Regions from separate parts of the Pantoea sp. RCC30.1 genome, predicted to be linked through region 2. Evidence: predicted binding sites of a transcription regulator. Region 2 holds the regulator's gene; each other region holds the start of a gene.

Region 1 (10,362 bases), on a different contig from region 2:
TTAATAATGCGCTGGGCTTTGGCGGTGCGCAGGCGTGGTGAGAGCCACGCGGCCAGCAAAGCCAGACCAAAGAACCAGAGGATCGACGCGCTGATAGTACCCAGCGCGAACCACTGACGCGCTGTGGTGGTAGGCAACTGACCGCCAAGACTGCCCAGCACCACAAAGGTGTCGAGATAGACGTGCGGATTGAGCCAGGTTACCGCCAGCAGCGTCGCGATAATGCGTCCCCTGCTCTGCTTTAACGGCTCGCCATCCGCCAGATCGGCGTCACCACGAAAGGCGCTACGCAGCGCACCCCAGCCATACCAAAACAGAAACGCCACACCCGCCCAGGTGATCACCATCAGCAGCAGAGGAGACTGGCTCAGTAAGGCGCTGCCGCCAAAGATGCCGCCACATATCAGCAGAATATCGCTCAGCGAGCAAAGTGCCGCCGTCATCAGATGGTATTGACGCTTCACGCCCTGATTCATCACAAACGCGTTTTGTGGCCCCAGCGGCAGGATTAGCGCAGCACCCAAGGCAAGCCCCTGAAAGTAGAGAGATATCACAGAATTATGTCCTCACATGGTCAGATGTGGGGAAGTATAGAGAGAGAGGATGATTAGCGGAAATTGAAAGAATTAATCTGCCATTAGCAACATTAATGGGCGACAGAGGCCGCCCATTTAAAGATTACTGCGGCTAAACCTGCGTTTCTGCGGTTTCAGACGAGAATGTCTGATGCAGATGCACATCCATCTGCGGGTAAGGAATGCCGATGCCTTTTGAATCAAGCGCACGCTTGAAGTTCTTCAGCAGATCCCAGTAGACGTCCTGCAGATCGCTGCTGTTGCTCCAGCAACGCACCACGAAGTTCATTGAGGATGCTGCCAGTTCGTTAAGACCGATCTGAACCCCCTTCTCTTTCAGCACGCGGCTATCCGATTCAACCACCTGTTTCAGTAAGGCGATCACTTCATCTACATCCGCCTCGTAAGCCACGCCAATGATAAATTCATTGCGACGTACCGGCTCACGCGAGAAATTAACGATATTACCGCTGATGATCTTGCCGTTGGGCACCACTACAATTTTGCCGTCTGCCGTTCTCAGCGTGGTGGAGAAAATCTGCACTTGCAGCACGGTTCCCATTACGCCGCCCAGATCAACGAACTCGCCGCTGCGGAACGGACGGAAGGTGACCAGCAGGACGCCTGCAGCCAGGTTAGAGAGCGACCCCTGCAACGCCAGACCCACGGCCAGACCCGCAGCACCCAGCACGGCAATCACCGAGGCAGTCTGCACACCGATACGTCCCAGCGCCGCGATGATGGTGAAGGCGATAACACCATAGCGCACCAGCGCAGAGAGGAAGTCCGCCACGGTCGCATCGATGTGACGGGCGCGCAGCACGCGATTCACGGCATTAGAGATAATACGGGCGATAATCATCCCGATAATGATGATGGCGATAGCGGCAACGATATTCACGGCATAGCTGATGATCAGCGCCTGATTGCGAACCAGCCAGTTACCTGCGTTATTTAAGCCGTCGACGACGTGTAAATCTTCCATTAATAAGCCCTGTTGTTAGATCCCCACCGGGAATGAAAAACTGCCAGATGTAATCCGACACCCTGCCACCAAGGGTAATCAATTATCTTCTTAAGCGCCAAACCGTGGGACGTTTAAGGGGATTTTTCCAGAAATTGTGCATAAAAAAAGGCCCTTTCGGGCCTTTTTTGTACGGTAACGACTATTCAGTTACAGCACGTCGACAGCATTAAGCTCTTTGAAAGCCTGCTCCAGACGCACGACCATTGAGGCCTGGGCTGAACGCAGCCAGACGCGTGGGTCGTAGTATTTTTTGTTTGGCTTGTCAGCGCCTTCCGGGTTACCCAGCTGCGACTGCAGATAGCCTTCGTTCTTTTTGTAGTACTGCAGGATGCCGTCCCAGGTTGCCCATTGGGTATCGGTATCGATGTTCATCTTGATCACGCCGTAGCTGATAGACTCTTCGATTTCTGCAGCAGAAGAACCTGAACCGCCGTGGAAAACGAAGTCCAGCGCGTTGTGCGGCAGACCATGTTTTTCACACACATATTTCTGCGAATCGCGCAGAATGGTTGGGGTCAGTTTCACGTTACCTGGCTTGTAAACGCCGTGAACGTTACCGAATGATGCCGCAATGGTGAAACGCGGGCTGATAGCATTCAGTTTTTCGTATGCGTAGTTCACATCTTCTGGCTGGGTGTAGAGGGCAGAAGCGTCCATGTGGCTGTTATCAACGCCATCTTCTTCACCACCGGTGCAGCCCAGTTCGATTTCCAGCGTCATGTCGAGTTTCGCCATGCGTGCCAGATATTTGCTGCTGATCTCGATGTTCTCTTCCAGTGACTCTTCTGACAGGTCGATCATGTGAGAAGAGAAAAGTGGCTTACCGTTTTTCTGGAAGTACTCTTCACCCGCATCCAGCAGACCGTCGATCCATGGCAGCAGTTTCTTGGCACAGTGGTCAGTGTGCAGGATAACCGGCACGCCATACTGCTCAGCCATCAGGTGAACATGGTGTGCACCCGCGATAGCGCCGAAGATTGCCGCGCCCTGTGGTTTGTCAGTCTTGAAGCCTTTACCGGCGATAAATGCAGCACCACCATTTGAGAACTGGATGATGATTGGCGCTTTGACTTTCGCCGCTGCTTCCAGTGCCGCATTGATAGAGTCGGTGCCGACGCAGTTTACGGCTGGCAGTGCGAATTTGTTCTCTTTCGCAACTTTGAAGATCTTCTGTACGTCATCACCAGTGACAACGCCGGGTTTTACGAAATCAAAAATTTTAGACATGATTGTGTCCTGTTTCGTGACCGTTGTTCCCCTTGAGGAACGTCGATTTAAACGCCCAGACGGGCAAGACTTCAGGCGATGCCGCGTGGCATCGCCCCCAAAGGATTACTGCTTCGCACGCTCTTCCAGCATAGCAACTGCAGGCAGTTTTTTGCCTTCCACGAACTCAAGGAACGCGCCGCCGCCGGTAGAGATGTAGGAAATTTTGTCTTCGATGCCGAACAGGTCGATAGCCGCTAAGGTATCGCCGCCGCCTGCAACAGAGAAAGCATCGCTGTCTGCAATGGCGTTAGCCACGATCTCGGTGCCTTTACGGAAGTTAGGGAATTCAAACACGCCTACCGGGCCGTTCCACAGGATGGTTTTCGCATCCTTCAGGATGGCAGCCATGGCCTGAGCGGTTTCATCGCCGAAGTCCATAATCTCTTCGTTATCCGCCACTTCCGAAACCTTTTTCACGGTTGCTGGCGCAGTTTCAGAGAATTCTGTGCCGACGCGTGAGTCAGTTGGAACCGGGATACCGTGCTGATCGCGCAGGCCTTTAGCCGCTTCAACGAAGTCGGGTTCATACAGTGACTTACCGACATTGTTGTCGATGGCCACGAAGGTGTTCGCGATGCCGCCGCCTACAATCACGGTGTCCGCGATTTTGACCAGAGACTGCAGCACGTCAAATTTGGTAGAGACTTTAGAACCGCCTACTACAGCCACAAGCGGACGCTCAGGGTTGCTCATGACCTTACCCAGTGCTTCCAGTTCTGCAGAGAGCAGCGGACCGGCACAGGCGATAGGGGCAAATTTGCCAACGCCGTGGGTAGAAGCCTGCGCGCGGTGCGCAGTACCAAACGCGTCCATCACGAATACGTCGCACAGGGCCGCATATTTTTTAGACAGTGCTTCGTCATCTTTCTTTTCGCCTTTGTTGAAGCGAACGTTTTCCAGCACAACCAGCTCGCCAGCGTCGACTTCAACGCCATCGAGGTAATCTTTTGCCAGGGTGACGGTGGTGCCGCTCAGCTTGTCTTTCAGGTAGTTAACTACCGGCAGCAGCGAGAACTCTTCGTTGTATTCACCTTCGGTCGGACGACCCAGGTGAGAGGTAACCATTACTTTCGCGCCCTGTTTCAACGCCGCTTCAATGGTTGGCAGAGAAGCACGGATACGTGCATCAGACGTCACTTTACCTTCTTTAACTGGTACGTTCAGATCGGCACGGATCAGAACGCGTTTACCAGCCAGATCCAGATCGGTCATCTTAATTACAGACATGGTGAATCCTCTCGTTGATTCTCATAAGTTTTGCCAGACGCAAACCGCGTCTTACCTGAAACCGCTTGCGGCCATCGCTAACGTCGTGTCGAGCATTCGGTTAGCAAAGCCCCATTCATTGTCACACCAGACCAGTGTCTTGATAAGGTGTTGACCGCTGACCCGCGTTTGTGTTCCGTCCACAATGGCACTGTGCGGATCATGGTTAAAATCTACTGAGACTAACGGTAATTCCGTGTAGTCAACTATACCACGAAATGCCCCTTCTGCCGCGCTTCGCAACAAGGTGTTAACGTCAAACGCCGTTACCGCGTTATGCACAGAAACGCTGAGATCAATGGCCGTCACGTTAATCGTCGGGACGCGAACGGCTATCGCCTCAAAGCGATCGTTGAATTTCGGAAAAATACGGGTAATGCCGGCCGCCAGACGGGTATCCACCGGGATGATCGACTGACTGGCGGCGCGGGTCCGGCGCAGATCGCTGTGATAGGCGTCGATCACCTGCTGATCGTGCATCGCCGAGTGGATCGTGGTGACGGTGCCGGATTCGATACCAAACTCATCATCCAGCAGTTTGATGACCGGGATAATGCAGTTGGTAGTACAGGAAGCGTTGGAAACGATGCGGTCGCTGGCGGTCAGATCCTGCTGGTTAACACCGAACACGACGGTGGCGTCGAGATCGTTTCCGCCGGGATGAGAGAACAGCACTTTTTTGGCACCAGCCTGCAGATGGGCTTCGCCATCAGCCCGTGATCCATAGACGCCGGTACAGTCCAGCACCACATCCACATCGAGTTCACGCCATGGCAAATCGGCTATTTCTGCACGGTGCAAAATGCGCAGGGTATCGCCCCCCACCCACATAACATCACGCTCCTGGCGGACATCGAAAGCAAAACGGCCATGGCTGGTATCGTATTTCAGCAGGTGCGCCATACCGGTGGCTTCTGCCAGCTCGTTAATCGCGACCACGGTGATCTCTGCACGTCGGCCCGTCTCATAGAGCGCGCGCAGGACGTTGCGTCCAATCCGGCCAAAACCATTTATCGCTACCCGTACCGTCATTTCTCTCCTGCCACGTCAGACTGAAAAAAACGTGCCGTTAGCCTGAGCGTTTCACTGCACTTTGTACAGGAGATTCTTACCCGGCATTGTCCGAAATCAGGGCGGTGTGCCCGGCGACTGAAACGGTTCAGCCAGAATAATAGAAGGAAGGAATAACAGGAATGATTGCGATCAATCTGACTGCTTAAATTTGGATCTGCGTCACAAATTTAAGCCTGTAACGTTTATTACTGAAGGAATAAAAAAACAAAAGGGACGAAAGGCTCGTCCCTTTAATTTCACTGCCAGACGGGAGCAGACCCGCCCGGCCGGTTTTTACGCCAGCAGCGCTTTCGCTTTCGCGACCACGTTGTCGACGGTAAAGCCAAACAACGTGAACAGCTGATCCGCAGGAGCAGACTCGCCGAAGCTGGTCATACCCACGATGGCGCCGTTCAGGCCGGTGTATTTGAACCAGTAATCAGCGATGCCCGCTTCGATAGCAACGCGAGCGCTGACCGCTTTAGGCAGTACAGATTCACGGTACTCATCGCTCTGCTTGTCGAAAGCATCCGTTGACGGCATAGAGACCACGCGCACTTTGCGGCCTTCGCTGGTGAGTCTGTCCCAGGCACCGACAGCCAGTTCAACTTCTGAACCGGTTGCGATCAGAATCAGCTCAGGTGTACCGTCGCAATCTTTCAGCACGTAACCCCCGCGCGTCACATTAGCCAGCTGTACAGCATCACGTTCCTGCTGCGCCAGGTTCTGACGGGAGAAGATCAGCGCCGTCGGGCCATCCTGACGTTCGATAGCATATTTCCACGCCACTGCGGATTCAACCTGGTCACATGGACGCCACAGGCTCATGTTTGGTGTGGTACGCAGGCTCGCCATCTGCTCAACCGGCTGATGCGTCGGGCCATCTTCGCCCAGACCGATAGAGTCGTGGGTGTAGACCATGATCTGACGGATCTTCATCAGTGCCGCCATACGCGCTGCGTTACGCGCATATTCAACGAACATCAGGAAGGTGGCGGTGTAAGGCAGGAAGCCGCCGTGCAGCGCCAGGCCATTGGCGATGGCGGTCATACCGAACTCGCGCACGCCGTAATGGATGTAGTTACCTGCAGCATCTTCGTTGATTGGCTTTGAGCCAGACCAGATAGTCAGGTTGCTCGGTGCCAGGTCGGCTGAACCGCCCAGATATTCCGGCAGGATTTTACCAAAGGCTTCGATAGCATTCTGAGAGGCTTTACGGCTGGCGATCTTCGCCGGGTTCGCCTGCAGCTGCTCAACGAATTTCTGAGACTCTTCGTGCCAGTTAGCAGGCAGTTCGTTGCTCACGCGACGCTTAAACTCGGCAGCCAGTTCAGGATGTGCCTGCGCATACGCAGCGAATTTCTTATCCCATGCAGCTTCTTTCGCCTTGCCCGCTTCTTTCGCGTCCCACTCAGCGTAGATGTCAGATGGAATAACGAAGGGTGCGTGGTTCCAGCCCAGCTGTTTGCGGGTCAGTGCCACTTCGTCATCGCCCAGCGGTGCGCCGTGTGAATCGTGGGTGCCCGCTTTGTTCGGTGAACCGAAGCCGATAACGGTTTTGCACATCAGCAGTGAAGGCTTGTCGCTGACGCTTTTCGCTTCGTCGATCGCTTTAGCAATTGCATCTGCATCATGGCCATCCACGCCGCGCACTACGTGCCAGCCGTAAGCTTCAAAGCGCTTAGCGGTGTCATCGGTGAACCAGCCATCAATGTGACCATCGATAGAGATACCATTGTCATCATAGAACGCAACCAGTTTGCCCAGCTTCAGCGTACCCGCCAGTGAGCAGACTTCGTGCGAGATACCTTCCATCATGCAGCCATCGCCCATGAAGACATAGGTGTTGTGGTCTACGATGTCATGATCCGGACGGTTGAACTGTGCTGCCAGCGTGCGCTCAGCAATGGCGAAGCCGACGGCGTTCGCGATGCCCTGCCCCAGCGGACCGGTAGTGGTTTCAACGCCCACGGTGTAGCCATATTCCGGGTGACCTGGAGTTTTAGAGTGCAGCTGGCGGAAGTTTTCCAGCTCGCTCAGTGGCAGATCGTAGCCGGTCAGGTGCAGCAGGCTGTAGATCAGCATTGAGCCGTGACCGTTAGAGAGCACGAAACGGTCGCGGTCAGCCCACAGCGGATTGGTTGGGTTGTGGTTCAGGTAGCCGCGCCAGAGTACTTCAGCGATGTCCGCCATGCCCATTGGGGCACCCGGATGTCCCGATTTCGCTTTCTGTACTGCATCCATACTTAACGCACGAATGGCGTTGGCAAGCTCTTTACGAGAGGGCATTTTCTACTCCAGGTCGGATTAATGCTTCGCACCTTAACTTATTGTTATTAATGAGTTACCGGGCAAAACAAGGAAAAAGTTGCCCATCAATGTACATGAAAATCGGATCAAAAGTACATGTTGTAAAACGCTAAATGTCACCGCTTCGTATGGCTTTTCCGGCCAACTCTGCTAGCAAAGTGCAGACTGGCACGCTATAACCAAATCGTTTATTCACCTGACTGAGTTTCAGGTGTTTGTTTTTTCTTACCTTGTTATGAATGGGATACAGCATGAAAATCAAAAAAATGGTGTTAGCACTTGGCCTGGCGACGCTGCTTAGCGGCTGTCAGGGTTTAGACAATAATGCGCTGATGCAGTCGGGTGCGCAGGCGTATCAGGCTTATAGCCTGAGCGACGATCAGGTTAAGCAACTGAGCGACAAATCCTGTGAGCAGATGGACAAAGACAATCAGATTGCGCCCGCTAACAGTGAGTATCAGCAGCGTCTGAACAAGATCGCCGCCGCCCTGGGTGACAACATCAACGGCGTACCGGCGAACTACAAGGTTTATCAGACCAAAGATGTCAACGCCTGGGCGATGGCAAACGGCTGTATCCGCGTTTACAGCGGCCTGATGGATATGATGACCGACAATGAAGTGGAAGGTGTGCTGGGCCATGAGATGGGCCACGTGGCATTAGGCCATACGCGTAAGGCGATGCAGCTGGCGTATGCCACCACCGCAGCCCGCACGGCAGCGGCCTCAGTAGGCGGTGTGATCGGTTCACTGTCGCAGTCTCAACTGGGTGAAATGGGTGAGAAGCTGGTTAATGCTCAGTTCTCCCAGACCCAGGAATCACAGGCAGATGACTACTCTTACGATCTGATGAAGAAGCGCAACATCAATCCCGAGGGTCTGGTGACCAGCTTCGAAAAACTGGCGAAGCTGGAACAGGGACGTCAGAGCTCAATGTTTGACTCGCACCCCGCTTCTGAAGCACGTGCCGCGCACATCCGTGAGCGTATTGCTGCTGACGCGAAGTAACGCATTACTCAGGCGCATGCACGGTGCATGCGCCTGTAAAACATGTCTGGTCAGTATCACTGTTCTAGCGTTTGAATATCTGATCCACCATCGAACCTAAATCGAGTTTGTTCTCGTGCAGCGACGCTTCATCCATATGCCCCTGGGGTGACATTTTGTCGATCAGCTGCGGCAGAATAACCGCCAGCGTGCCCGCTGCGCCCTTAACGTCGGTTCCCAGCTTATCCGCCAGTGACTGCAGCTCAGCCTGACCAAATGCAGAGTGGATGTCACTGTGTTCTACCGGCTGATTCGCCCCGGTGCCGATCCACGAACCAAACACCTCACCCAGCCCGCCCTGCTGGAATTTTTGCAGCAGCACTTCAATACCGCCCTGCTCCTGAACCCAGTGCCAGACCGCCTGCAGTTGTCCGGGCAGATGTCCGTCACTCTGCGTGCCCTGCAGCGATCCCGCCAGTTCATCAAGAAAGCCCATGATTGCCTCCACGTTGAGAATAGATATCAGTCAGTTTAGTTGCTGATGCGTGGGTACGCCTGAGGTACGTGCGCTATCACAAGGAGAAAAAATCTGGATGGGTAAAGCGGATGGAGATCGTTACTGGCACTGCGCCGCTTCAGGTGGCGGCACAAAGCCTGCCGGATTGACCCGGCAGGCTCAGGACGGGATTAGCCTTTGTTCGCAGCCTGAACATGCAGCATATCCAGCGCCAGCGTCGCCGCCGCCAGTGCAGTCAGATCAGCATGATCGTAACCTGGTGCCACTTCCACCAGATCCATGCCGACAATGTTCATGCCCTGCAGGCCACGGATCAGCTTGGTCGCTTTATCAGTGGTCAGACCGCCAATCACCGGCGTGCCGGTGCCAGGCGCATGCGCCGGATCCAGACAGTCGATGTCGAAGGTCAGATAGATCGGCAGATCGCCGACGGTGCGTTTCACTTCGGCAAGGATATCGTCAACGCTGCGGTCATTGACCTGCGCCGCATCCAGCACGTTGAAGCCCAGGCTCTTGTCGAACTCGGTACGGATACCGATCTGCACAGAGTGCTGTGGATCGATCAGACCTTCTTTCGGCGCGGTGAAGAACATGGTGCCGTGGTCGAAGGTCGGGCCGTTGGAGTAAGTGTCGGTATGCGCATCGAAATGCACCAGCGCCATCTTGCCGAAGTGTTTAGCATGGGCACGCAGTAGTGGCAGCGTAACGTAGTGGTCGCCGCCGAAGGTCATCATGCGCTTGCCATTGGCCAGCAGTTTTTCCGCGTGGGCCTGTAACTTGTCGGAGAGATCCTGCGAGTCACCGAAGGCGTAAACCAGATCGCCACAGTCGACAACGTTCAGACGCTGACGCAGGTCGAAATCCCACGGCCAGCGGCAGCCTTCCCAGGCCAGATTGGTGGAGATCTGGCGAATTGCGCCCGGGCCCAGGCGGCTGCCCGGACGACCCGAGGTTGCAGCGTCAAACGGCACGCCGGTGATAACCCACTCGGCATCGCTGTCGTAAGGCTGGAAATTCAGCGGAAACCGCATGAAGCCAAAAGCGTTAGACACCAGGGAGTTGTCGTACTGATTGCCAAGAGTGTTATACATAATTGCTCTCTCTATGTGCGTAAGTCGGGCCAGGCCCGCAAACCATTAAGGCTGAGATAAAAAAATCCCCTCCGCGTCGTTAGGCCCGACGAGGAAGGGATTGAGTGAGTCAGATTATCGACATAGTTAACGGCAACTGCAATATGCGATTGCGGGCTGCCAGGGTCGATTATTCATCTTCTAAATAGGTGTATCCGTAGAGGCCGCTCTCAAACTCTTCCAGGAACTGCGCGCGCAGCTCTTCGTCGAGATCGGACGCCTGCACCTG
Region 2 (10,362 bases):
CCCGACAGCTGCAGGCCAAAAGCGACGTTATCCAGCACGTTGCGCCACGGCAATAAACCTTCATTCTGAAACACCACGCCGCGCTCTGCACCAGGCCCGGTCACCGGCTGGTTATCCAGTGTGATGCTGCCCGACTCCACCGGCAGAAATCCGGCAACCAGATTGAGCAGCGTGGTTTTGCCGCAGCCGGAAGGGCCGAGCACCACCAGCAACTCATGGCTGTCCAGTTGCAGATTGATATCCTGCAATACCGGCTGTCCGGCATAACGGGCATTAAGGTGAGCGATGCGCAGCATAGTGCCTCCTTAGGGTTTAACTAATGGCGCGACGAAACGGGAGGTCACATAGCTGCTGTAGTCGTTATCAGCCTGCGGCACTCTGCCCTGCGCTTTCAGGAACTGGGCGGTATCGACGATCGCTTTATTGACCGGCTTGCCCAGTTGCTCAACCTGCTGCTGCGCCGTGAGGTAGGTATTGCCTTTCACCAGACCCGGCACCTGCGCTTCCGGCACACCGCTGAGGCGAGAGAGTTTGCTGAGGTTATCGGGCTGCTTCAGCCAGCTGTCGGGGCTGTTAAGATAGGCCTGCTGTGCATCAAGCGCGCTGCGGGCAAAGGCGGTCACGATTTCCGGGTGCTGTTCGGCAAAATCTTTGCGGACTACCCAGACATCCAGTGTCGGCGATCCCCAGCTTCCTACTTCCGCAGAGTCGGTCAGCACCTTGCCCTGTTTTTCCAGTTCATTCACCGCAGGTGCCCAGACGTAAGCGCCATCAATATCGCCACGCTGCCACGCCGCAATAATCGCAGGCGGTTGCAGATTGATCAGCTGTACCTGCGACGGCTTGATGCCCCAGTGTTTCAGCGCAGCCAGCAGACTGTAGTGGGTGGTGGAGATGAACGGTACCGCGATGCGCTTGCCGATGAGATCTTTGGGAGTGGTGATGTTCTTCTTCACCACCAGCGCTTCAGAATTACCTAGCTGAGAGGCGAGTAAAAAGGCTTCTATCGGCAGCTTCTGCGCCGCCGCGACCGCTAACGGGCTGGAACCGATATTGCCAATCTGGACGTCCCCGGAAGCCAGTGCGCGTAATACCCCTGCGCCGCTGTCAAACTTTCGCCAGTCAACGCTTGCCCCGCTCTCTTTTGCAAAACTGTTGTCAGCCTGCGCCACTTTCGCGGGTTCGGCTGAGGTCTGGTACGCCACGGTGACATTGACCGCATCAGCCCGAAATGCCAGCAGCGCCAGCGCTGCGGCTAAGAAAGTTAAACGTGTTGCTGCCATGATCACTACCCCACCGTTTTTATAGTGAAGGCAGTGTCTCTGGGCGCAATAGTTTCATAAAGGAATTAAAAATTATCCCTAATAGAAATAAGTTCTTAGATCACTATCTGCAAAACTAAGCTGAAAATCGCAAATGCTGAAAATAGCTAAAGTAAGCAAAAATGTCAGGCGCTCACATTGTCCCTGTGCTATTGATATGCGTTCCCCATTATTGCCTGTTAAGGTCTGTGAATCGGATGTCGATCGAGAAAGTCGCTCAGCTGGCTGGCGTTTCCAAAGCCACGGTATCGCGGGTTCTCAACGCGCATCCCGGCGTAAAGCCCGATACGCGCGAGAAAGTTCTGGCGGCAATCTCTGCCTGCGACTATCAGCCCAACTTACTGGCACGTCAGCTGCGCACGGCCCAAAGCCACATGCTGCTGGTGCTGATCTCGGATATTACCAATCCTTTCTGTTCGCGCGTGGTTCAGGGCATTGAGGCCGAAGCAGAACTGCACGGCTATCACATCCTGCTTTGTAACTCCGCCTCACAGCTCCAGCGGGAAGCCGCCTATCTCTCCCTGCTGACCGGGAAAGTGGTGGATGGCGTTATTACCATGGATGCCGCCTCTGGTTTACCGGATTTGCAGGCGCTGATCGCCGGTGCGCCCTGGGTGCAGTGCTGCGAATTTGATCCGGATATACCCGCCTCCTCGGTCAGCATTGATCACCTGGAGGCAGCCCGCGACACCGTCCATTATCTCGCGGGGAAAGGGCGTAAACGCATCGGGCTGGTCAATGGCGATATGCGTTACCTCTACTCACATCATCGTGAAAAGGGCTACCGGCAGGCGATTGAAGAGCTGGGATATGCGTGGTCTGGCATCGCTTATACCCACGAAATCTCCTGTGAGGCAGGCAGCCAGGCACTGAGAGAACTCATGGCACTGCCGGAACGGCCAGATGCAGTGTTTGCGGTTTCAGATGTGCTGGCGGTGGGCGTGGTTCATGCAGCACTGGAAGCGGGTCTGCGCGTGCCGGAAGATCTGGCGGTGGTCGGGTTTGATGGCGTGCCGTTTACCCGCAGCCTCAATCCCCCGCTGACCACCATCGAGCAGCCGATGAACCAGCTGGGCGCGCGCAGCGTTCAGTTGCTGCTGCAGAAAATCCGCAACCCGAACGCGCCAGTGATCCGTGAGGTGCTGCCCTGGACGCGCGTTGAACGCGCGTCCAGCTGACTTAGTGCCAGATTAACAGCACGCAGGCGGCGGTCAGCAGCCCCATGGCGAGGTTAAAGATTTTCCAGGCGCGGCGGCTGCGCAGAATGCGGCCGATCATCGCGCCAAATCCCATCCAGATCACGCCCGAGACCAGATTAACCAGAAACATACCGACGCTTATCGCCACCACCGAATGGCGATACGCATCACCGGACAGACTGAAGCTGGCGACCGCGCCCAGCGCCATCAGCCAGGCCTTGGGATTGATCAGCTGCAGCAACCCACCCTGCCAGAACGGCATCGGCGCATCCGGCGCCTGGTCAGTTTCCAGTTTTTCATAACTGGCGGTAGCAATTTTCCACGCGAGCCAGAGCAGATAGAGGCTACCGGCGATTTTCAGCACCAGGTGCAGCGAAGGGTAGAGCAGGATTAGACCGCCTACGCCAAAGGCCACCATCAGCAGCATCACCTGCATGCCGATCATGATGCCAATCATCAACGGAATGGTGCGCAGAAAGCCAAAATTAGCGCCCGAGGCAGTGAGTAACATATTATTGGGACCCGGCGTAATGGCCGCAACCCAAAGAAATCCCAACATTGATAAGAAAAGACTCAGTTCCATGGCAATCGGGTACTCCTTACCCTGCAAGAAAAAACTTATCGAAGCTAACAGTGTGATATGGAACAGACAAGCTTTTAACACATGAAATTTACCGGACCGGAAAACGAGTACTTCACACCACCTGACAGTCTGCGCAACGCGCACCTGCAGACGATGCTGCCGCGCCTGTTACGTCGGCGTACCACCTTTGCTCCTCACTGGCAGCGACTCGATCTGCCGGATGGCGACTTCGTCGATCTCGCCTGGAGCGAAGATCCACAACTGGCGCAACATAAACCACGCGTCGTGCTGTTCCATGGGCTGGAGGGGAGCTTTCACAGCCCCTATATTCATGGCCTGATGAACATTTGCCGCGCGCGCGGCTGGCTGGCCGTGGTCATGCATTTTCGCGGCTGCAGCGGCGAACCTAACCGGCTCAATCGCATCTATCACTCGGGCGAAACTGAAGATGCCCGCTTCTTCCTGCACTGGCTGCGCACCCGCTGGGGCCACGTTTCCACCGCTGCCGTCGGTTTCTCGCTGGGCGGCAACATGCTGGGCTGCCTGCTGGGCCAGCAGGGCGCAGCCGCTGAGGTGGATGCAGCCGTGATTGTCTCCGCCCCGCTGCTGCTGGAACCGTGCAGCGTGAAACTGGAACGCGGCTTCTCACGTTTCTATCAATACTATTTGCTGGCGCAGCTCAAGAAAAATGCCCGCCGCAAACTGCACGCCTGGCCGGACACGCTGCCGGTCAATCTGGCGCAACTGAAAGCGCTGCGACGACTCCGCGATTTTGATGATGCGATTACTGCCCGCGCCCACGGCTTTGTCGATGCAGCCGATTACTATCATCGTGCCAGCGCCATGCCCTGGCTGAAGCACGCAGAGAAACCGCTGCTGATCATTCACGCCAAAGACGATCCCTTCATGAGTGATGAGGTCATTCCGCACAGCAGCCAATTATCTGCCACTATTACTTATCAACTGACACCCCACGGCGGCCACGTAGGTTTTGTCGGCGGCACGTTACGCCAGCCTGAAATGTGGCTGGAACAGCGCATCCCGCAGTGGCTCACCCCTTTTCTGGATAACTGATCTCGTGATTATTCCCTGGCAACAGGTCTCACCTGAGACCCTTGAAAATCTGATTGAAACCTTTGTGCTGCGCGAAGGCACGGACTATGGCGAACAGGAACGCAGCCTGCTGGACAAGGTGGCTGATGTACGACGCCAGCTGGAAACCGGCGAAGTGGTGCTGGTGTGGTCGGAACTGCATGAATCGGTCAATATCATGCCACGCAAAGAATTTCGTGGCTGATGCACCCGGCACCATTTCATGATAACAATGCTCATCGCCCGACCTCACAGGGAGCTTTTCTATGTCTGCACGTCATCCCATTATCGCGGTGACCGGTTCCAGCGGCGCAGGAACCACCACCACCAGCCTCGCGTTTCGCAAAATCTTTCAGCAGCTCGATCTTCATGCGGCCGAGCTGGAAGGTGACAGCTTTCACCGCTTTACCCGCCCTGAAATGGATATGGCGATTCGTAAGGCGCGCGATTTAGGACGTCATGTCAGCTATTTCGGGCCGGAAGCCAATGACTTTGGCCTGCTGGAACAGAGCTTTAAAGAGTATGGTCAAAGCGGACAGGGCCAGTCGCGTAAATATCTGCACACCTACGATGAAGCAGTGCCGTGGAATCAGGTGCCCGGCACCTTTACGCCCTGGCAGCCGCTGCCGCAGAACACCGACATTCTCTTCTATGAAGGACTGCACGGCGGCGTGGTGACGGCGCAGCACAACGTGGCCGAACAGGTCGATCTGCTGGTGGGCGTGGTACCGATTGTTAACCTGGAGTGGATTCAGAAGCTGGTGCGCGACACTGGCGAGCGCGGTCATTCACGTGAAGCGGTAATGGATTCCGTGGTGCGCTCGATGGAGGATTACATCAACTTCATCACGCCGCAGTTCTCACGCACTCACCTCAACTTTCAGCGCGTCCCGACCGTCGATACCTCAAACCCCTTCGCTGCCCGCGCTATTCCTTCACTGGATGAGAGCTTTGTGGTGATTCACTTTCAGGCGCTGGACGATATCGACCTCCCCTACCTTCTGGCGATGCTTCAGGGTTCGTTTATCTCGCATATCAATACGCTGGTCGTGCCGGGCGGCAAAATGGGGCTGGCGATGGAGTTGATCATGGGGCCTCTGGTGAAGCGGCTGATGGAAGGTAAACGGATAGAGTAAGAGGTCAAAAGGGCCTTTCCAGACTAATGCCAATGCCAATGCCAATGCAGGATGAATCTGACAGCAGCGAAAAAGCTTAACACGCAGGGAACCGGGCCAGAAGAGGAAAGCGTCCCGCGCCAGGGAAGGCGCGGGCCGAGCGGCCAGGGATTGGCTTAAACGACTTTCCGATCTGACCCGGTTTCCTGCGCAGGCACAGTCTTAAAGCAACCTGCATCAGATACTGGAAGTGAAGTTAGCAGGTCGGCAATGACCCTTGCGGCTACTAAAGCTCAATCACTTCATAGCTATGCGTAATCGTCACACCTTTACCCAGCATAATGGCCACAGAGCAATATTTTTCAGCAGAAAGATCCACCGCGCGTGAGACCGCTTTATCCTGGAGCGCTTTACCACTCACGATAAAATGCAGGTTGATGTGCGTAAAGATTCGCGGCGCCTCTTCACGACGTTCTGAGGTCAGTTTTACTTCACAATCAGCCACATCGTTGCGGCCTTTTTGCAGAATTGATACCACATCAATCGCGCTGCATCCGCCAGCCGCCATCAGCACCATCTCCATTGGGCTGGGCGCTTTATCACCCGAATTGCCATCCATCAGTATCTGGTGGCCGGATGAGGATTCTCCGAGGAATGTCAGCCCTTCTACCCATTTCACTCTTGCCTGCATGATTTTTGCTCCGGAATACGCAGTTTTCTCGCAAGAGTACGCTTTCGCCTGGTAAACAGCAATCCAGAGAAATCCACTCTTAGCTGAAGCGAGACAACAGAAGACAGTCGGCAAAAGCTGTGCTACAAACAGTGCTGAAAATATTTTTCGTCACCCGATGGCGAAGCCGGGAAGAATGATGCGCACTGCGCCTGATGCGGCCCGAATAATTTCCTGAAATGGAAACGCTTGAAGCTTTCACCGCCTGACAGGGAAAACTGCCCCCTGTATTTTGGGCACGATTACAACAGAGGATAATAGCGAATGGTTCTCGGCAAACCGCAAACAGACCCTACACTCGAATGGTTCCTGTCCCATTGCCATATTCACAAGTATCCATCCAAAAGTACGCTGATTCACCAAGGTGAAAAAGCAGAAACGCTTTACTACATCGTGAAAGGTTCCGTCGCGGTTCTGATTAAAGATGAAGAAGGCAAAGAGATGATTCTTTCCTACCTGAATCAGGGCGATTTTATTGGTGAGCTTGGCCTCTTCGAAGAAGGCCAGGAGCGCAGCGCCTGGGTACGTGCGAAAAGCGCGTGCGAAGTGGCGGAGATTTCCTACAAGAAATTCCGTCAGCTGATCCAGGTTAACCCCGACATCCTGATGCGACTCTCAGCGCAGATGGCGAGTCGCCTGCAGGTCACGTCTGAAAAAGTGGGTAACCTCGCTTTCCTCGACGTAACCGGACGCATTGCACAGACCCTGCTCAACCTGGCGAAGCAGCCAGATGCCATGACGCATCCCGACGGTATGCAAATTAAAATCACTCGTCAGGAAATTGGCCAGATTGTTGGTTGTTCACGCGAAACCGTGGGCCGTATTTTGAAGATGCTGGAAGATCAGAATCTGATCTCCGCACACGGCAAAACCATCGTCGTTTACGGCACCCGCTAATTCCTGTCACCCACGGCGTGATGGCAACATCACGCCGTTATTGTTTGTGTTGGGCCGATGTGGCGTCGAATCATTTACCATCCTGAAGTTAACTACGCTTTGCGGCAAACGCTGGTGCTCTGTCTGCCGGTAGCGCTGGGCTGGCTAGCTGGCGACCTGCAAAAAGGTCTGCTGTTCTCGTTAGTGCCCGCCTGCTGCAACATCGCCGGTCTGGATACCCCACACAAACGCTTCTTCAAACGCCTGATTGTTGGCGGCAGCCTGTTTGCCCTCGGCAGCTTTCTGATTCAGTGGCTTACCCTGCATGCGATTCCACTGCCGCTGATCCTCTTCGCTATGCCTCTGCTGCTGGGCGTCACCGGTGAAATCAGCCCGCTGCATGGCCGCCTGCTGCCCGGCACCCTTATCGCCGCCATCTTCACCCTCAGCCTGATTGGCCGCATGCCCATCTATGTCACCCCGCTGCTCTATATCGGCGGTACGCTCTGGTATGGGCTGTTCAACTGGTTCTGGTTCTGGCTGTGGAAAGAGCAGCCGATGCGCGAGAGCCTCAGCCTGATCTATCGTGAGCTGGCTAACTACTGCGACGCCAAATATACCCTGCTCACGCAGCTCACCGATCCGGAAAAGGCGCTGCCGCCGCTGCTGGCTCGTCAGCAGAAAGTGGTCGATCTGATCAACACCTGCTATCAGCAGATGCACATGTTGTCGGCAAGCCGCGATCACAGCCATAAGAGGCTGACGCGCGCCTTTCAGGTGGCGTTGGATCTGCAGGAGCATATCTCCGTCAGCCTGCATCGGCCGGAAGAGGTGCAGAAGCTGGTCGAACAGAGCCATGCCGAAGCGGTGATCCGCTGGAACGCCAAAACCATCTCTGCCCGGCTGCGGGTGCTGGCGGATAACATCCTTTATCACCAGCTCCCCGATCGCTTTGCGATGGATAAACAGCTCGGTGCGCTGGAGAAGATCGCCCATCAGCATCCCGACAATCCGGTGGGTAACTTCTGCCTTTACCACTTCAACCGCATTGCGCGTGTCCTGCGCACCCAGAAACCGCTGTATCAACGCGATCTGATGGCGGATCGCCAGCGTCGTCTGCCGCTGTTACCGGCGCTGCGCAGTTATCTCTCGTTTCGCTCGTCGGCACTGCGCACTGCCGGTCGCTTTGCGGTAATGCTGATGCTGGGCAGCGCGCTGGCGCTATTCTTCAACATCCCCAAACCCTACTGGATCCTGATGACCATTATGTTCGTCAGCCAGAACGGCTACAGCGCCACCCGTGTCCGCATCCAGCATAGGGCGCTGGGCACCTTTGCTGGTCTGGTCATCGCGGCCGCGACGCTGCGCATGGCGGTGCCGGAGTCGGTAGTGCTGCTGATCATGCTGGCGATAACCTTTATCAGCTATCGCTTTACCCGCCAGTTCTATGGCTGGTCGATGATTGGATTTACGGTCACGGCGGTTTACTCGCTGCAATTGCTGTCGCTGAACGGCGCGCAGTTCCTGCTGCCGCGACTGATGGATACGCTGATGGGCTGTCTGATTGCCTTTGGCGGGATGCTGTGGCTGTGGCCGCAGTGGCAGAGCGGCTTATTGCGGCAGAATGCCCATGACGCGCTGGAAACCTATCAGGATGCGCTGCGGCTGTTACTGGGCGACGAACAGTCATCGGAGAAACTGGCTTATCAGCGCGTGAAGGTTAATCAGGCGCATAATGCGCTGTTTAACTCACTAAATCAGGCGATGCAGGAACCCGCGTTCAACTCCCGCTACCTGAGTGATATGCGGCTCTGGGTCACGCACAGCCAGTTTATTGTCGAGCATATCAATGCGATAACGATTCTGGCGCGTGAGCACACCATGCTGACGACCGCATTGGCTGAACGCTATCTGCAATCCTGTGAAATCGCGCTGCAGCGATGTCAGCAGCGGCTGGAATATGATGGTGAAAGCTCACAGGTGAATTTGCTGGATGACCTGGAGAATATCAGCGAGGGACCGATCACGGTGGTGGAGCAACATGTACGACGCATTCTCGATCATCTGAGCGTGATGTACACCATTTCATCGCTGGCGTGGAACCAGCGACCACAACATGGCCGCTGGCTAATCAGACGCTTACGTAAAAACTAAGCTAGCCGTTAAGCACTTTGCCGACGGCGGTGGCGAAGCGGCTCATGCCCTCTTCAATGTCGGCCGGTTCGATAATCAGTGACGGGGCAAAACGCATCACGTCGGTTCCGGCTACCAGCACCATCACGCCTTCAGCGGCGGCGGCATTCAGAATGTCGCGCGACCTGCCGGCATGCTGAGGTTTCAGCGCTGCACCAATCAGTAGCCCCTTGCCGCGAATGTCGCTGAACAGATCATACTTCGCATCAATGGCCTTCAGCGCCGTAACAAAATGCTGACGACGCATCCCGACACCCGCCAGCACGTCCGGCGTATTGATAATATCCAGTGCCGTTTCGGCGATGGCGCAGGCCAGCGGATTGCCGCCATAGGTCGTGCCGTGCACGCCCGGCGCCATGATCGAGGCGATCTCGTTGGTGGTCAGCATGGCGCTGACCGGGAAACCGCCGCCCAGCGCTTTGGCTGAGGTCAGAATATCGGGTTGAATGCCATAATGCTCATAGGCGAACAGCTTGCCGCTGCGTCCCATGCCGCTCTGCACTTCATCCAGCACCAGCAGCGCCTGATGCTGATCGCAAAGCTCACGCAGTCCCTGCATAAACTCCTGCGTCGCGGGCACCACGCCGCCCTCACCCTGAATCGGTTCAACCACGATGGCGCAGGTATGATCGTCAATCACCGCTTTCACTGCGTCCAGGTCATTGAACGGCACGTGGACGATATCCGCCGGTTTCGGGCCGAATCCGTCAGAATATTTTGGTTGTCCGCCGACCGTGACGGTAAACAGCGTCCGGCCATGAAAAGCGTTATGGAAGGCGATGATCTTACTTTTGAATGGGCTGTGACGTTTGCAGGCGTAGTAGCGCGCCAGCTTAAACGCGGCTTCGTTGGCTTCGGCACCGGAGTTGGCGAAGAAGACGCGATCAGCAAAGGTGGCCTGGATTAACTTACTGGCGAGACGCAGCGCCGGTTCGTTGGTGAAGACGTTGCTGGTGTGCCACAGCGTCTCGCCCTGGCTTTTCAGCGTCTCCACCAGCGCAGGATGGCAGTGTCCAAGTGCGGTGACAGCGATACCACCCGAGAAATCGATATACTCTTTGCCCTGTTGATCCCATACGCGACTGCCCTTGCCTTTTACCGGCACGAACTGCGCAGGTGCATAAACAGGCAAAATAACGTTATCGAACGTCTCCCGCGTGACCGCAATTTTTTCCGCTGCCATTAGTAACCCCATCTGGATGATTGTCGAGTTGCTTTGAAATAATAATCATAAAATATGCATAAAAAATCA
Region 3 (10,362 bases), on a different contig from region 2:
AAGCGGAACTACGCTTCCTGCACGCAGCCTGCGAGAAGTCTCGCAAACTACTGACGAACCAGCCGTGAAAAACCGGGTGAGAAGGGCACGTTGGTGCGCCACGGGTTGATATCCAGCCCGCCACGACGGGTATAGCGCGCATAAACCGTCAGCGCTTCCGGATGGCAAAAACGCATCACATCATTAAAGATGCGCTCGACGCACTGTTCGTGAAATTCATTGTGCTGGCGGAATGAGACCAGATAGCGCAGCAGCGCTTCACGGTCGATACGCGGGCCTTTGTAGCGGATCATTACCGAGCCCCAGTCAGGCTGATTGGTAATCAGGCAGTTTGACTTGAGCAGGTGGCTGACCAGCGTCTCCTGTACGATTTCGCTGCCTGTAGCATCCGCCAGATAATCAGCATTGAAGCGGTAATCCTCGATGGCGATATCCTGCTCATCAATGCAGCTCCCCTCAAAATGACCGATGGGCTGACCTTCTATCTCATTGAGACGGAACAGCGCGACCCGGGCTTCACCTTCTGCACAAGCACTCAGATCCCGCTCCAGCGTCTGACGAACCTCGCCCCAGTCAGCAAAGCGGGTCTGGTTGAAGCTGTTCAGGTAAAGCTTGAAGCTTTTCGACTCGATAAGATTGCGGCTCTGCGCGTCCAGCACCACTTCGCCGACGGCAACCTGAGGCAAACCTTTGCTGTTGAGCCACGAGAGTTCATACAGGGTCCAGATATCGCTGCCGGTAAAGGGCAGGCTGTCGGGAAACAGACCAAGCGGTTCACGGTTCAGACTGCGTGGCACCGACTGCAGTAAGCTGTTGTCATACTGATCGTGATAGGCTGTGGGTTTGCCCAGCGTCAGGTTGCTGAGTGCCTGATCCTGTTCGTGAGTAGTCATTGCAGTTACCACCAAAATTTATCAAAGTGGCTAAGTGTAACCCATCAGAAGTGAGAATATGAATGATGCAGCAAACTGCCGCCGCGTTGCGCGACTTTACCTCCCGATACTGCCAGCACTGGCTTCAGCAGGCAGGGCATGGGCCGGCCAGCAGCGATCTCTTTGGCGTCGCGTCTCCCTGTGCCCTGGAGGATCGCGATCAGCGGGTCGTCTGGCAGCCGCAGCCGTTTAGTCTGCCCCCGACGCTGGATGCGATTGAGCGGGCAATCGACATCCAGCTCCAGCCGTCGATCACGGATTTCTATACCACACAGTTTGCCGGGGATATGCAGGCCCGTTTTGGTGAGAATCAGCTGACTCTGTTGCAGGTGTGGAGTGAAGAGGATTTCCTGCGGTTACAGGAGAATCTGATTGGGCATCTGGTAATGCAGCGCCGCCTGAAACAGTCGCCTACGCTGTTTATCGCCACCACCGAGTCAGAACAAGAGATTATCTCGCTTTCTAATCTCAATGGCGAAGTGATTCTGGAGCAGCCCGGTGGTAAACAGCGTGTGATATTAGTGGAAACACTTGAGATATTTCTTAAGTCATTACAACCGGTTATCATCTGAGTTGCAGTGATTGACTGCCGGCCTTGTGAGACATCTCTTACATCTGCTGTGAGAGATCGCCATATAACAGGTGAGACATCCGGAAGGCTGGGATGTAAAAATATTGTGAATCATCAACTTAATGGCGTTTATCTGAATTTACGCAGCACATTTCGTAAAGTTCTGCTGTGAGTACCTTGTGCGCATAACGAGTTCTGTCAAAATGTTTCGCACTGCAGGACGCTCAGGAAACAGATATCGTCAGGATGATGATAAGCCATGAGGCAGGAACGTAACGGAGCTTACGGCACACGGAAGGTTTCAGGACGAAACAGGATCGCTCAGGATTGAGTAAGGGACACCTCCAGGGTGGAGAATGAGAACCCCTCAGAAGAGGTGGTGGGCCAGGACGCTAAGGATACATCAGGACGATGCGCGACAGGAGTTCGCACTGGACAAGTTGTCATGGAAGAGCAGGGAGCATAAACGTAGCAGGATGGCTGCAAACGAACCGGGAGCACTGTTTATACAGTGCTCCCTTTTTTTGTGCCTGTGCCAACAAGTGATATGCTTGCCGCCCATTTTTGACTGCTCGCTGGAGGTGGCGCATGACGCCTGAACAATTGATTACGCAACGGCTGGAGCAACTGGAAGCGGTGATGCGTGAGCACCATCTCTGGCAGAGTACCCCGCCGGCCGAGGGGGCGCTCGAGAGCCGTGAACCCTTTTGCCTGGATACGCTGGAGCCGCTGCAGTGGCTCCAGTGGGTGTTAGTCCCGCGGATGCATGCCCTGATTGCGGCCCGACATCCGTTACCGCAAAACTTTGCCGTTGCCCCCTATTATGAGGTGGTGCTGGTGCCTGACCAGCCGGGTATTGCGCCGCTGTTGCTGACCCTGCGTCAGCTGGATACGTTGATCAAGGATGCTGCCCACTGATGCTGGAGATACTCTATCAGGATGAGTGGCTGGTTGCCGTCAACAAACCCAGCGGCTGGCTGGTTCATCGCAGCTGGCTGGATCGCCATGAAACGGTGTTTGTGATGCAGACCGTTCGTGATCAGATCGGACAGCATGTTTTTACCGCGCATCGGCTGGACAAGCCTACTTCAGGCGTGCTGCTGATGGGGCTTTCAAGTGAAGTCGGACGTCTGCTTTCCCTGCAGTTTGAACAGCACCAGATGCAGAAAACCTACCACGCCGTGGTACGCGGCTGGCTGGAGAGCAGCGGGACGCTCGACTATCCGCTGGTTGAAGAGCTGGATAAAATTGCTGACAAGCACGCCACTGAAGCTCGCACTGCACAGCCTGCGGTTACCGATTATCAGTCACTGGCCACCGTTGAGATGCCGGTCGGCATTGGTCGTTATCCCACGTCGCGTTACAGCCTGGTTGAAATGGCCCCTAAAACCGGTCGCAAGCATCAGCTGCGTCGCCATATGTCACACCTGCGTCATCCGATTATTGGTGATTCCGCGCACGGTGACCTGCGTCAGAACCGGGGAGCCGCCGAACATTTCGGCGCTAACCGATTGATGCTGCACGCCAGCAGCCTGGCATTGACCCATCCGGTGACCGGTGAACCTTTGCTGATTCGCGCCGGACTGGATGGCGTCTGGCAGAACCTGATGAATCAGTTTGGCTGGCAGGATCAGATTCCTGAGGTGCCGCGGGTTGAGTTTGACGCAGCGCCAGGACAGGATAACGTTTCAGAATAAGGGAGAAAGCAGATGGCAAAGATTGGCATTTTTGTGGGTACGGTATACGGCAATGCACTGCTGGTGGCGGAAGAAGCGGAGCCGTTACTGCAACAGCAGGGACACAGCGTCACCGTATTTGATGATCCGACGCTGGCTGACTGGCAGAATTATGCCAGCGATGTGGCGTTAATCGTCACGTCAACCACAGGGCAGGGCGATTTCCCCGACACGATTTCAGGTCTGTTCCATGCGATTAAAGATAAGCTGGGTCATCAGCCCGCGCTGCGCTACGGCGTGATTGCATTGGGTGACAGCAGTTATGACCATTTCTGTGGCGCGGGTAAAACCTTTGATGCGCTGCTGCAGGAGCAGGGCGCGCAGCGGGTCGGTGAGGTATTACTGGTTGATGCCACTGAAAATCCTGAGCCGGAAGCGGTGACTTCTCCGTGGGTTGAAGCCTGGGGCGCGCAGCTCTGATAGCGACGCCAGGCTTATCTCTGCCTTAGCAGCATCAGGATAAGCCTGGCGTGCATGTCCCGCGATATCAGGTGACAGGTGCCGGGTTAAACACCGCCAGCTGATTACGGATACCCCAGCGATCGGACCAGGTCTGCTTCCTGCCGCTGGCAATGTCCAGAATCAACTCAAACAGTCGCCATCCCACCTGCTCAATACTCTCTTCACCCGTCGCAATCGTTCCGGCATTGATGTCCATCAGATCGTGCCAGCGCTCTGCCAGCGCATTGCGCGTCGCCATCTTGATCACTGGAATTGCGGCCAGACCGTAAGGTGTGCCGCGCCCGGTAGTGAACACCTGCAGAGTAATACCCGACGCCAGCTGCTGCGTACCGCAGACAAAATCGCTGGCGGGCGTCGCCGCATAAATCAATCCACGCAGCGTAGGCCGCTGACCGGGCGAGAGCACTTCGACAATGGCGCTGCGGCCCGATTTGGCGATCGACCCAAGTGCTTTTTCCACCACATTTGCCAGCCCGCCTTTTTTATTGCCCGGCGACGGATTAGCGCTGCGATCGGTCTGGCCCTGGTCGAGGTAATTGTCATACCAGGCCATCTCCTCCAGTAAGCGCTTACCAACTTCCTGATTAATCACCCGTGGTGTCAGCAGGTGAATGGCATCACGCACTTCTGTCACTTCCGAGAACATCACGGTAGCGCCGCAGCGCACCAGCAGATCAGAGGCGAAGCCCACTGCCGGATTCGCCGTCACGCCCGAGAACGCATCGCTGCCACCACACTGCATGCCGACAATCAGTTCTGCCGCGGAGCAGGTTTCACGCTGGCGCTGATTGAGCCGCTGGAGATGACGTTCCGCCACCTGCAGAATCTCATTCACCATTGCACCGAAACCCACCAGCTTTTCATCCTGCAAACGCACGATGTCATGATCGTCCAGCGAAATCGCCTGTACGTCAGGTGTGCCGGTCAGCAAACGTTCCGGCTGCAACTTTTCACAACCCAGACTGACGATCATCACTTCGCCGCCAAAATTGGCATTCAGCGCCAGGTTATGAATAGTGCGAATTGGCACGACTGCAGCCGGTGCGTTGATCGCCACGCCGCAGCCATAAAGATGGTTAAGGGCGACCACGCCATCGACATTCGGATAGCGCGGCAGTAGATCCCGTTCAATGATCTGCACGACATGATCCACCACACCCGCTACGCAGTGGACGCTGGTGGTGATGCCGAGGAGATTACGCGTACCCACGCTGCCATCCGCATTGCGGTAACCCTCAAAGGTGTAACCGTCCAACGGCGGCAAATCAGGCGGAACCTGCGTGGCTAACGGCAGACTCTCCAGCGGAGGGGCCTCCGGCAGCGCGACAAGAGACTCATCAATCCAGCTACCCTGGGCAATATCCCGTAATGCATAGCCTATGACTTCGCCATAACGCACGATCTCTGCACCCTGATTAATCGCGCTCAGCGCCACTTTGTGGCCCTGCGGCACATGCTCTGTGAGTGTCAGGCCATCCGCAAACTGCGTGCCGGCTGGCAGACCCAGATTGTTGACCACAATCGCCACGTTGTCGTGCTCATGGACTTTGATATAGAGCGGTTGTTCATCTGTTTTGGGGTTCATCGCTCACCTTCCTGTCTGTCGTACCGTACTTGTGCGGCACGCTGTAATGTTCTGACCTGTCACACGCTTGTTTGCCAGCTTCAGTATAGGGAGGCGGGTCAAGGGGCGCATTGTGCAAATGACCACCATTAAGTTAATTCAACCGGCTGTTTTGAGTCGATTATCCAAAAGCAAGTGAAGAGCCTCACAAACAGCGGGTAGAAGCGTTATTCAGGGCAGATTTCGACCGGGTATTTGCCACTTTCGTGAGCCACACCGCAGGGTTTTGTGCATCCGCCATACATTCACTTCTATAAATCGGTTATTCCAGGGCGATGCGCCAATGTGCTCACCAAAGGCTGTTCTTATACTGAGTTCCGTTAGCCAAAGTCAGGTTATCTGTCACGACGTATTACTCATCCGCAGAGGTTGAAGAGGCGCATCACTGCCGCTTCTGACTGCAGCCGGATGAATAAATAAAGGTTTGCCAAAACAACAAGATCGCCGTGTTTAACCCAACTTCTCTCTGATACCCAACGCGATGTGTATGCAGTCAGAGCGAATGTAGCTCACGCTATATTTCAGGAGTGCATCATGAATAGTTTCAGCCAGACAGCGGAAACGGTGCAGAAACGCACCAATGCCCGTTACTGGATTGTGGTGATGTTATTTATCGTCACCTCATTCAACTACGGCGACCGTGCAACCATTTCGATTGCCGGTTCGGCGATGTCCAAAGATATCGGCCTTGATTCGGTCGGACTGGGCTATATCTTCTCTGCCTTCTCATGGGCGTACGTTATTGGTCAGATTCCGGGCGGCTGGCTGCTCGATCGCTTCGGCTCAAAACGCGTCTACTTCTGGAGTATCTTTACCTGGTCGCTGTTTACCTTCCTGCAAGGGTTCGTCGATCTATTCAGCGGCTTCGGCATCATCATGTCACTGTTTATTCTGCGTTTCCTGGTCGGTCTGGCCGAAGCACCTTCCTTCCCGGGCAACAGCCGCATTGTGGCTGCCTGGTTCCCGGCGCAGGAGCGCGGCACGGCGGTAGCGATCTTCAACTCGGCGCAATACTTCGCCACCGTCATCTTCGCACCCATTATGGGCTGGCTGGTCTCTTCTGTGGGCTGGGCGCACGTATTCTGGTTCATGGGCGGCCTGGGCATCATCCTCAGTTTCATCTGGCTGAAAGTCATCCACGATCCTACCGATCACCCTGGCGTGAACAAGGCTGAACTGGAGTACATGGAGCAGGGTGGCGCGCTGATCAACATGGATGTGAAAAAGGATAGCCGCAAAGTGAGCTGGAGCGAGAAGTGGTTCCAGATCAAACAGCTACTGACGTCACGCATGATGCTGGGCATCTACCTCGGTCAATATTGTGTTAACGCCTTAACCTACTTCTTTATTACCTGGTTCCCGGTCTATCTGGTGCAGGCGCGCGGCATGTCGATTCTCAAAGCGGGCTTTATTGCTTCGATTCCGGCAGTGTGCGGCTTCCTCGGCGGCGTACTGGGCGGGGTGATTTCTGACTGGCTGATGCGTAAAACCGGCTCGCTCAATATCGCACGTAAAACGCCTATCGTACTCGGCATGCTGCTCTCCATTTCGATGGTGATGTGTAACTACACGGATACCGAATGGGTGGTGGTGTTCTTTATGGCACTGGCGTTCTTTGGTAAAGGCATCGGTGCGCTGGGCTGGGCGGTAATGGCGGATACCGCGCCGAAAGAGATCAGTGGTCTGAGCGGCGGCTTATTCAACATGTTCGGTAACTTCTCTGGCATCGTGACCCCTATCGCCATCGGCTACATCATTGCCACCAGCGGATCCTTTGAAGGCGCGCTGGTCTATGTCGGCATTCATGCCTTTGTCGCGGCATTTAGTTTCCTGGTCATTGCTGGCGATATCAAACGTGTCGAACTGAAAACCTGGCCCGGTAAGGACGCATTATGAATACACAAAGTTCGCCCGTGATTACTGAGATGCAGGTTATTCCGGTCGCCGGTTATGACAGCATGCTGCTCAATATTGGCGGTGCGCACAACGCCTGCTTTACCCGCAACATTGTGGTTCTCACCGACAGCGCCGGTCACACCGGCGTCGGTGAAGCCCCCGGCGGCGACACCATCTATCAGACGCTGGTAGAGGCGATCCCGCAGGTGAAAGGCCAGCAGATTGCCCGAATGAACCGTCTGGTGCAGCAGGTGCACAAGGGGAATCAGTCGGCTGACTTCACTACCTTTGGTAACGGCGCCTGGACCTTTGAACTGCGGGTCAATGCGGTGGCTGCGCTTGAAGCGGCACTGCTCGATCTTCTGGGACAGTGCCTGGGCGTACCGGTGGCTGAACTGTTGGGGCCGGGCAAACAGCGCGATGAAGTCACGGTGCTGGGCTATCTGTTCTATCTCGGCGACCGTCGCAAAACCGACCTCCCTTATCTGAGTGGTGATCAAGCCAGCCATGACTGGTATCACCTGCGTCATCAGGAAGCGCTGACTAGCGATGCCGTGGTGCGGCTGGCTGAGGCGGCACAGGATAAGTACGGCTTTAAAGATTTCAAGCTCAAAGGTGGCGTGCTCCCCGGCGAGCAGGAGATCGCCACGGCGACAGCCCTGAAGCAGCGCTTTCCCGACGCCCGCATCACGGTCGATCCCAATGGGGCCTGGCTGCTGGATGAGGCGATAACGCTGTGTAAAGGGATGAAGGATGTGCTGAGCTACGCTGAAGATCCATGCGGCGCAGAGCAGGGCTATTCCGGGCGTGAGGTGATGGCCGAGTTCCGGCGCGCAACTGGCTTGCCCGTCGCCACAAATATGATCGCCACCAACTGGCGCGAGATGAATCATGCAGTAATGGTCAATGCGGTCGATATTCCGCTGGCGGATCCTCACTTCTGGACGCTGAGCGGGGCCGTGCGGGTTGCACAGCTGTGCGATGAGTGGGGACTCACCTGGGGCTGCCACTCCAATAACCACTTTGATATTTCACTGGCGATGTTCACCCATGTTGGTGCAGCGGCGCCAGGCAATCCTACCGCGATTGATACCCACTGGATCTGGCAGGAGGGCGATCAGCGCCTGACCAAAAATCCGCTGCAAATCCGCAACGGGAAAATTGCCGTACCGGATGCGCCTGGCCTGGGCATTGAGCTCGACTGGGAGCAGGTAAACAAAGCCCATCAGCTTTATCAGTCACTGCCCGCCGGTGCGCGTAACGACGCCACAGCGATGCAGTATCTGGTCCCCGGCTGGACTTTTGATCGCAAGCGTCCGGCATTTGGCCGGGCAACAGCATAAGGAGCAGGAGATGAGTTCAACACCGAAAGTGACCGCCATGCAGGTTATCCCGGTCGCAGGCTACGACAGCATGCTGCTGAACCTCAGCGGCGCTCATTCGCCATTCTTTACCCGCAATATTGTGATTATCAAAGATAACGCCGGACACACCGGCGTCGGCGAAATTCCGGGCGGCGAGAAAATCCGCCAGACGCTGGAAGATGCCGCCTCACTGGTGATCGGTAAAACGCTGGGTGAGTACAAAAATACCCTCAGCCTGGTGCGCACCACCTTTGCGGACCGCGATGCGAACGGGCGCGGTAGCCAGACGTTTGATCTGCGCACCACGATCCATGTGGTGACCGGCATTGAAGCGGCGCTGCTTGATCTGTTGGGCCAGCACCTGGGGGTTAACGTCGCCTCGCTGCTGGGCGACGGGCAGCAGCGCGACCGCGTTGAGATGCTCGGCTACCTGTTCTACATCGGTGACCGCAATAAAACGTCGCTCCCTTATCACAACCAGCAGAACGATCCATGCGACTGGTATCGCCTGCGTCATGAAGAAGCGCTTACCCCTGATGCCGTGGTGCGTCTGGCGGAAGCGGCCTATGAGAAATATGGCTTCAACGATTTCAAACTCAAAGGTGGCGTGCTGCGCGGCGGTGAAGAGGCTGAAGCGGTTACTGCGCTGGCAAAACGTTTTCCTGAAGCCCGTATCACGCTCGATCCTAACGGGGCCTGGTCGCTCAATGAGGCGATCATGCTCGGCAAACAGCTCAAAGATGTGCTGGCCTACGCAGAAGATCCTTGTGGAGCAGAGCAGGGCTACTCAGGCCGCGAAGTGATGGCCGAGTTCCGACGCGCCACCGGCATGCCTACCGCTACCAATATGATCGCCACCGACTGGCGGCAGATGGGGCATACCCTGTCGCTGCAGTCGGTGGACATTCCGCTGGCTGACCCACACTTCTGGACCATGCAGGGTTCAGTGCGCGTGGCGCAGATGTGTCACGACTTTGGCCTGACCTGGGGCTCGCACTCCAATAACCACTTCGACATTTCGCTGGCGATGTTCACTCACGTTGCCGCTGCCGCACCGGGCGCGATTACCGCCATTGATACCCACTGGATCTGGCAGGAGGGCAATCAGCGCCTGACTAAAGAGCCGTTCCAGATCAAGGGTGGCATGGTGCAGGTGCCGCAGAAACCGGGTCTCGGCGTAGAGCTGGATATGGATCAGGTGATGCAGGCCAATGTGCTCTATCAGAAGCAGGGACTGGGCGCGCGTGACGATGCCGAAGCGATGCAGTTTTTAGTGCCGGGATGGACGTTCGACAATAAGCGCCCGTGCCTGGTTCGTTAACCTTTTCGGCTCCCCGTGCGGAGCCATCGTTACAGGAGTTCAACCATGAGTAATGCAGCCTGGCCGAATGGATTTCGTCGTCGCCTGTTAGCGGGCGACACTCTGATTGGCAGCTGGTGCGCGCTGGCCAGTCCAGTCTCTACTGAAATCCTGGGGCTGGCCGGTTTTGACTGGCTGGTCCTGGATGGAGAGCACGCGCCCAACGATATCACGACGTTTGTGCCGCAGCTGATGGCGCTGAAAGGCAGCCACAGTGCGCCTGTGGTGCGTCCGCCCTGCAACGAGCCGGTGATCATCAAGCGTCTGCTGGATATCGGGTTTAACAATTTCCTGGTGCCGTTTGTCGAGACCGAAGAGGAAGCCCTGCGGGCGGTCGCCTCAACCCGCTATCCGCCAGCAGGGATCCGCGGCGTTTCTGTGTCGCACCGCAGCAACATGTACGGCACCCTGCCGGAT

What was found. Region 2 encodes CRP, which controls carbon source genes, mostly activating them, when cyclic AMP is high. Its sites were predicted from a motif close to ATGTGANNNNNNTCACAT; they were not measured.
Region 1: the regulator CRP is predicted to act here: its motif matches at 5,359-5,376, upstream of epd (erythrose-4-phosphate dehydrogenase).
Region 3: the regulator CRP is predicted to act here: its motif matches at 5,459-5,476, upstream of garD (galactarate dehydratase).

Annotation. Positions count from the first base shown of each region.
Region 1 covers NZ_JBXUHX010000018.1:62,947-73,308, forward strand. The annotation lists gene argO (arginine exporter ArgO) at 1-554, opposite strand, end outside; gene mscS (small-conductance mechanosensitive channel MscS) at 688-1,560, opposite strand; gene fbaA (class II fructose-bisphosphate aldolase) at 1,750-2,829, opposite strand; gene pgk (phosphoglycerate kinase) at 2,935-4,098, opposite strand; gene epd (erythrose-4-phosphate dehydrogenase) at 4,150-5,169, opposite strand; gene tkt (transketolase) at 5,485-7,479, opposite strand; gene loiP (metalloprotease LoiP) at 7,752-8,507, shown strand; gene AC2LB6_RS16400 (YidB family protein) at 8,572-8,982, opposite strand; gene speB (agmatinase) at 9,174-10,094, opposite strand; gene speA (biosynthetic arginine decarboxylase) at 10,264-10,362, opposite strand, start outside.
Region 2 covers NZ_JBXUHX010000004.1:198,651-209,012, reverse strand. The annotation lists gene tauB (taurine ABC transporter ATP-binding subunit) at 1-296, opposite strand, end outside; gene tauA (taurine ABC transporter substrate-binding protein) at 306-1,283, opposite strand; gene AC2LB6_RS06145 (LacI family DNA-binding transcriptional regulator) at 1,520-2,500, shown strand; gene AC2LB6_RS06140 (LysE family translocator) at 2,502-3,104, opposite strand; gene AC2LB6_RS06135 (hydrolase) at 3,186-4,178, shown strand; gene AC2LB6_RS06130 (YheU family protein) at 4,183-4,401, shown strand; gene AC2LB6_RS06125 (phosphoribulokinase) at 4,463-5,332, shown strand; gene AC2LB6_RS06120 (OsmC family protein) at 5,598-6,002, opposite strand; gene crp (cAMP-activated global transcriptional regulator CRP) at 6,306-6,938, shown strand; gene AC2LB6_RS06110 (YccS/YhfK family putative transporter) at 6,996-9,071, shown strand; gene argD (bifunctional acetylornithine/succinyldiaminopimelate transaminase) at 9,073-10,293, opposite strand.
Region 3 covers NZ_JBXUHX010000023.1:46,965-57,326, reverse strand. The annotation lists gene queF (NADPH-dependent 7-cyano-7-deazaguanine reductase QueF) at 48-893, opposite strand; gene syd (SecY-interacting protein) at 956-1,504, shown strand; gene AC2LB6_RS18155 (YqcC family protein) at 2,092-2,421, shown strand; gene truC (tRNA pseudouridine(65) synthase TruC) at 2,421-3,200, shown strand; gene AC2LB6_RS18145 (flavodoxin) at 3,213-3,659, shown strand; gene garD (galactarate dehydratase) at 3,727-5,286, opposite strand; gene AC2LB6_RS18135 (MFS transporter) at 5,860-7,221, shown strand; gene AC2LB6_RS18130 (enolase C-terminal domain-like protein) at 7,218-8,564, shown strand; gene gudD (glucarate dehydratase) at 8,575-9,906, shown strand; gene garL (2-dehydro-3-deoxyglucarate aldolase) at 9,952-10,362, shown strand, end outside.